3 regions of the Bacillus sp. A015 genome follow, and region 3 is predicted to be linked to each of the others. Evidence: riboswitches for the same ligand, from Rfam matches in the RefSeq annotation. Region 3 holds a riboswitch; each other region holds the start of a gene.
What was found. Region 3 has a riboswitch for S-adenosylmethionine ahead of mtnW (2,3-diketo-5-methylthiopentyl-1-phosphate enolase). Riboswitches for the same ligand answer to the same signal wherever they lie in the genome.
Positions count from the first base shown of each region.

Region 1: another riboswitch for S-adenosylmethionine. It lies ahead of ACSLGF_RS00455 (DUF2292 domain-containing protein); the one in region 3 lies ahead of mtnW (2,3-diketo-5-methylthiopentyl-1-phosphate enolase).
Region 2: another riboswitch for S-adenosylmethionine. It lies ahead of ACSLGF_RS10900 (bifunctional homocysteine S-methyltransferase/methylenetetrahydrofolate reductase); the one in region 3 lies ahead of mtnW (2,3-diketo-5-methylthiopentyl-1-phosphate enolase).

Region 1 covers NZ_JBSPZB010000001.1:90,370-92,631, reverse strand. Annotated here, with positions in the region: gene ACSLGF_RS00465 (anion permease) at 1-352, opposite strand, end outside; gene ACSLGF_RS00460 (phosphoadenylyl-sulfate reductase) at 366-1,067, opposite strand; gene ACSLGF_RS00455 (DUF2292 domain-containing protein) at 1,132-1,194, opposite strand; SAM riboswitch class I at 1,324-1,426, opposite strand; gene pyrE (orotate phosphoribosyltransferase) at 1,767-2,262, opposite strand, start outside.
Region 2 covers NZ_JBSPZB010000011.1:724-2,985, reverse strand. Annotated here, with positions in the region: gene ACSLGF_RS10900 (bifunctional homocysteine S-methyltransferase/methylenetetrahydrofolate reductase) at 1-1,000, opposite strand, end outside; SAM riboswitch class I at 1,079-1,197, opposite strand; gene ACSLGF_RS10895 (YajQ family cyclic di-GMP-binding protein) at 1,279-1,770, opposite strand; gene ACSLGF_RS10890 (CvfB family protein) at 2,008-2,262, shown strand, end outside.
Region 3 covers NZ_JBSPZB010000007.1:90,194-92,455, forward strand. Annotated here, with positions in the region: gene ACSLGF_RS08465 (aminotransferase class I/II-fold pyridoxal phosphate-dependent enzyme) at 1-589, shown strand, start outside; SAM riboswitch class I at 642-743, shown strand; gene mtnW (2,3-diketo-5-methylthiopentyl-1-phosphate enolase) at 843-2,063, shown strand; gene ACSLGF_RS08475 (2-hydroxy-3-keto-5-methylthiopentenyl-1-phosphate phosphatase) at 2,064-2,262, shown strand, end outside.

The DNA of each region.
Region 1 (2,262 bases), on a different contig from region 3:
CTTTATACGCGACTGCAACACCGACCACAGCCCCTACTGTGACCTCACTTGTTGATAAAGGGATGGCCATCAGATTCGCTATGAAGAGTGATAATGCGGCAGAGCCAATGATGATACAAACGATTTCAAGCGTAATCACAGATTCTGGCATAATACCAGAGCTAATCGTTTTGACGACCTCACCGCCGCCAATCACTGAACCTGCTAAAACCCCAACTGCACAAACGCTGAGTGCATAGATGGGCTTTTTAATTGCACCTGATCCATACGCAATGCCCATAGAAGCGGCTGCTCCGCTTGCGCCTATGTTTAAAGCAAAGAATAAACTAAATAAAATTGCGGCGATTTCCATACATTATGCTCCCTTACTCATGTAATCCGCACTCAGTCTTTGCTGTACCTGACCATCTGCCAGAACGCAAATCATCCGCAGTAAATGCTGGCTGTGTACACGGTGCACAGCCGATACTTGGGTATCCCTGGTCATGCAGCGGATTATAAGTAAGATCCTCTCTAGATGCATATCTCCATATGTCCTTCCACGTCCAGTGAATGAGCGGACATACTTTCACTGATTTGAACTTTTCATCCTTATTTAAAAAGTTCGTACCTGCTCGTTTTGGTGACTGCTCTCTTCTTAAGCCAGAAAGCCATGCCGGATAGCCAGATAGTGTCTCTTGCAAAGGAATGACCTTGCGCATATGGCAGCAGCTTTGAGGATTTGTTTCCCATAATTTTTCACCATGCTGCTCGTTTTGCTGTTCAACTGTCAGCTCAGGTGTTTTCAGTACGATGTCTAATCCGGGGTATCTTTCCTTTACCGCATCAATTGTATCGTACGTTTCCTTAAAATGCAGACCTGTATCTAAAAAGACAATTCTCGCATCCTTTTTTACTTTCGCAATAAGATCAATCAGGACAATGCCCTCAATGCCAAAACTGCATGCATAAACGAGCTGATCACCATAATGACCGTACGCCCATTTCAGCACGGATAGGGCCCCTTTATACAAATCGTCCTCTTGAAATGTAATGGACGGCTCTTGCCAATTTTCGTAAGTTAACATTGTTTCTCCCCTTCCGGAGTACCGCTCATATTGCTAATCTGCGCACTACTTCAATCTAATTTTTTCATTTTTCCCACTTAAACATTTGACCGTCCTGAACAATGAACGTAATCGAACCGAATTTCATTTCCCCCAATCAGTTCTTGCACGTGCTTCACTAAATCCTCATCCTGATTTTCTTCAATTCTTCCTCCTCATCGTGAAAAATAAAAAAACTTTCTTTCAGTCCGAAAGAAAGATGAGGAAGCTCACGATTTCCTTATCTTTCAAAATAGAATCATTTTGCAGGAAGTGGCACCTTGCGAATCGCAGGTTGCCGGGTTTCATCGGGCCAATCCCTCCACCTCTCTGGATAAGAGTTTTAATTTGTATTAAATATTAACACAATTCAAACAAAAGTCAACCCGACTTTATTGATAGGATTAGTTCTTATTTGAATTTGAGTCTATTTTACTATTTTTAACCAAATGAAAAAGCTGTGCAGCGAGGCACAGCTTTCAGATTGTTGACAAAGGGCTAAAATGACCTTTATTTTAGCCCTTTGTCTTCTTTTCAGCGTGATAGAAAACCTTTGAAGTCTAGGAAGGACGAGTACCGGAGCGGAGCGAATTTGACATTCGTGAGCACCGGCACGCAGGACTGACACCGAATGCGAGGGTTTGTCTACACGCTGAAAGCTGTGCAGCTAGGCACAGCTTTTTAGACCGTTTCTTCCATCCAAGATTCAGAGGTAGGATCTTGTCTCCAGCGTTTTAGTTTATTCATAGCAGAAGGTTCGATCGCTTTTAGCTCAAGTGCCACGTCTGTCAGCGTGTCATAGTCTGTTAGTGTGACATATGGAATGTTTTTCTCTTGAAAAGCAGCAGCTGCTTTTGGCAGGCCGTATGTGAAAATTGCAGCAACTCCGAGTACGTCACAGCCTTCGTCTTGAAGAGCCGAGACCACTTCAAGCACGCTCCCACCAGTTGAAATGAGGTCTTCTACGACAACAACTTTTTGACCAGGCGATACGGCTCCTTCAATTTGATTCCCTTTTCCGTGTGCTTTTGGCTTACTTCTGACATAACACATCGGCACGTTCAGGCGGTCTGCAGCTAATGCGGCATGCGGAATGCCCGCTGTTGCAGTGCCAGCGACAACCTCCGCTCCCTCAAAATGAGTGAGAATCAAATCTTTTAGACCTTCAGCGATGTCG
Region 2 (2,262 bases), on a different contig from region 3:
TTTTGAAGTTCAGCTTCTTTGGCGGGTCCAGCTCTACGATAATCGATCGTTTTTTAACAGCCAGCTCGTCAAGTCCAGGTTCAGTGCGCTGGTCTTGGATCGAAATGATTTCTTCTTTTAATATTTTCACTTCTTTTTCAGTGATCGGTGCTAAATCTTTAACAGCCTCAGCCATTGCGCTAATATGCTGAGGCGTCGTTCCGCAGCAGCCTCCGATAATGCGTGCGCCTTGATTTCTAAACTCTAGTGCACTTTTTCGGAAATAATCATTATCTGTATCATAGACGAGTCTGCCTTCTTCAAGAGACGGGAGACTGCTGTTAGGATAGACAGATAAATGAGAATTTTCCAAAATCGGGACGCCTTCGAGTGCCTGAATCATATGATAAGGGCCCAGCCTGCAGTTGATCCCAACGACATCAGCGCCAAGAGAGGATAGTTCAGATAAACCGTCCTTCAGCGGTGTACCGTCCTGCAAAACACCTTGCTCGTGCATGGATACGTTCATGACAATCGGGAGAGTCGTTTCTTTGCGTGCAATTTCGAGAACGGCCTTCGCCTCTTCCATATCATAATACGTTTCAAGCAATAATCCGTCAGGCTGTTCATTTAATAGGATGTACAGCTGCTCTCTAAAGCTTCGTTTGATCTCGTCTATAGAGTAGGCATTTTTGTTAAACGTTCGAATGCCGCCAATCGTTCCGAGTACATAAGCTGAGCCGGCGGCAGCTTTTGCAATTTGTACCGCTTTTGTATTGATGCGTTTTGTTTCTTCCTCTAAGCCGTAGCGGGATAGTTTAATATAATTCGCACCGTACGTGTTCGTTTGGATGATGTCAGCTCCAGCCTGCACATACGCCTCATGCACTCTTTTCACTTCATCTTCTTTTGATAAATTTAGTTCTTCAAAGCACCGGTCAATGCCGTAAGAGTATAAAAGTGTTCCCATTGCTCCGTCAGCAATCAATACGCGATTTTGTAAGTCTTGTAATAGGCCCATTGTATTCCTCCTTATTTCTATGTAACAAAAAAAGCCTTCTGATAAGAAGAAGACTTTTTGGCTGTATCGTAATTCTTCTCCTTATCTTCCAAGCAGTTGCTTGCTGGATTTAGCACCTTGGTCATAGAAAATACATTTCTACTACACCGGTTGCTGAGGCTTCACAGGGCCAGTCCCTCTGCCTCTCTTGATAAGAAAGCGATATGAACATGTCAATGAATTGAACTTCCATCAACTGTAACGAAAAAATCGGAAATAATCAATGGAAAATTTAAAATTTATCGAAAATTTATAAATTGGACGTCAATCGGCAAATCTGCTTTGCGCATGAGTGAAATGACCTCTTGTAAATCATCTTTATTTTTTCCTGTTACACGCACTTGGTCATCTTGAAACTGCGACTTCACTTTGATGCCAGATTGCTTAATGAGTGCGTTGATCTTTTTGGCATTGTCTTTATCGATACCGCTAATCAGCTTGGCACGCTGGCGTACTGTTCCGCCTAGGGCATGTTCGGTTTTTCCGTAGTCGATGTTTTTAGTTGGAACATTTCGTTTAATCAGCTTTGTCACAAGCACATCTTTTAGCTGTTCAAGCTTGAAGTCATCATCTGAGATGAGAACGAGCTCTTCTTTTTCAAGTGAAATATCACTTTTACTTCCTTTAAAATCATAACGATTTTTAATTTCTTTTAGCGCTGCTTGAATGGCGTTTTGCACCTCTGGCAGTTCCACCTTCGATACAATATCAAATGAACTTTCTTTTGCCATAACACATGACCTCCAAGTATAGATATTGCGTCTATTTTATCATGCAAACAGGGCAAGAAGAAACTTTATCGAATAGACAAATCAAAGAGTTCAGCCGCTTGCGGTATAAATCAAGGGAAGTTTGTCCACTTTAGCTAACAGAACTAGAGATGTTCATGTTGAGAGAAGTATAGTAGAATAAAGTGAATCAAAAGATGAACGAACGCTCTTTTATGGGCAGATAGGAAGGAAGAGAACATGAGACCAGGTGAGCAATTGACCTTGCAAATAGAGAACGAGATGGAGTACGGCTACTTTTTGACAGATGGTGAAGATTCTGTCCTCTTGCACCGCAGTGAGATGACAGAGGATATTGATGACAGGGATGAAGTAGAGGTCTACTTATATGTAGATCATGAAGAAAGACTAGCAGCTACGATGAAAATGCCTACAATCAATGCACATACATACGGCTGGGTAGAAGTCGTAGACGTTGTAGAAGACATGGGCGCA
Region 3 (2,262 bases):
TCACAAATTGTGTGTTGTCCATGATTTTGCATATGGCGGCATTGGATTCGATGGAGAAAAGCCGGTCAGCTTCCTGCAAATAGATGGAGCAAAAGAGACGGGTATTGAAATTTACACATTGTCCAAAACATATAATATGGCCGGCTGGAGAGTTGGTTTTGCAGCAGGGAATGCCTCTGTCATTGAAGCCATTGAGCTTTATCAGGATCATCTGTTTGTGTCACTGTTTAAAGCGACTCAAGATGCAGCGGCAGAAGCACTTCTAAGCGATCAAACGTGCGTACAGGTGCAAAATGATCGGTACGAAAAAAGGCGGAACACTTGGATTGCTGCATGCAAAGAGATTGGGTGGGACGTAAGCGCACCAAAGGGATCATTTTTTGCCTGGTTAAAGGTGCCTGAAGGATATACATCTGAAACTTTTTCTGATGTATTATTAGAGAAAGCACATGTTGTCGTTGCACCGGGAAATGGCTTTGGTGCTCACGGTGAAGGCTACGTCCGAGTTGGTCTTTTAACAAGTGAGAAGCGGTTAAAAGAAGCCGCAGAGCGCATCGCTGCCTTGCAGCTATTTGAAAAAAGCCATTGACAACGCAAAAAAATGGTGCGATAATTCAGGCAATATTGAAGAAAATCGAATATTCTTATCAAGAGTAGGCAGAGGGACTAGCCCAATGAAGCCCGGCAACCGACTTCCATGAAGCACGGTGCTAATTCTTGCAGCAGGCGCTGAGAGATAAGATTCGGATGAATGAGACGAAACCTCTTTAAGGCGCTGCCCAAGCACTTAAAGAGGTTTTTTTATTGAACATATAGAGGACGCAATCGAAAGGGGATTCCTAGTGAGTGAATTACTGGCAACATACGTATTAACACATCGAGAGGATGAACAAATTGACCGAAAAGCGGAGCAGATCGCGCTTGGTTTAACAGTTGGATCATGGACGGATTTGCCGCAGCTCAAAAAGGAGCAGCTGAAAAAACATAAAGGCCGAGTAGAGAAAGTGACAGAAAAGGTTGCATCAGCCGAAAATGGCCTGTATCAATCAGAGGTAACAATTGCTTATCCTGAGGCTAACTTTTCAGCTGACTTACCAGCCGTTTTAACGACGATATTTGGAAAGCTTTCACTAGATGGGAAAGTAAAGCTTGTCGATATAGAATTTTCGAAAAGGTTTAAAAGAAAGCTGCCTGGACCGGTATTTGGAATAGAGGGGATACGAAAGAAGTTAAATGTGTTTGATCGGCCGCTTTTGATGAGTATTTTTAAAGGCGTGATCGGCCGTGATATGACGGATTTAAAAGAGCAGCTCCGTTTACAGGCATTAGGCGGTGTTGACTTCATCAAAGATGATGAAATTTTATTTGAAAGTCCATTAGCCCCTTTTGAAGAACGAATCAAAGAAGGAAAAAAGATATTAAAAGAAACATATGAAGAGACAGGGCACCGAACGCTGTATGCCGTCAATTTAACTGGCAGAACCTTTGATCTTAAAGATCGAGCAAGGAAGGCCGCTGAACTCGAGGCAGATGCGCTCCTATTCAACGTCTTTGCCTATGGACTTGATGTCATGCAAAGCTTAGCTGAGGACCCAGACATTCAATTGCCTATTATGGCACATCCAGCAGTGAGCGGCGCGTTTACATCATCTCCTGAATATGGATTCTCACATTCTCTTCTTTTAGGTACATTAAATCGATATGCTGGCGCTGATTTGAGCCTTTTTCCATCTCCTTATGGATCGGTCGCACTTCCGAAAAAAGATGCCCTTGGTATCTATGAAGCTTGCGTGAAAGAGGATACGGTTCAAAAAACGTTCCCTGTCCCATCAGCAGGCATTCACCCTGGTATGGTTCCAGTATTGATCAAAGATTTTGGATTCGATCATGTGATTAACGCAGGTGGAGGAATTCACGGACATCCGCGGGGAGCCATCGGCGGAGGGAAAGCATTTCGATCCATCATTGATGCGGTGATAAATGAAGAGTCCATCCAAGAAAAGGCATCATCTTGCCAAGACTTAAAAGCAGCACTTGATCTTTGGGGAAGGGTAGCAGAATAAATGAAAAAACCAATTGTATGTTGTGATTTTGATGGAACGATTACGAAAAATGATAATATTATTCGCATCATGAAGCAGTTTGCACCAAGTGAATGGACGAAGCTGAAGGATGGTGTCCTGTCAAAAGAGATCACGATTCAAAAAGGCGTCGGACAGATGTTTCAATTACTAACGAGTGATCAGAAGGAAGCCATTCAGT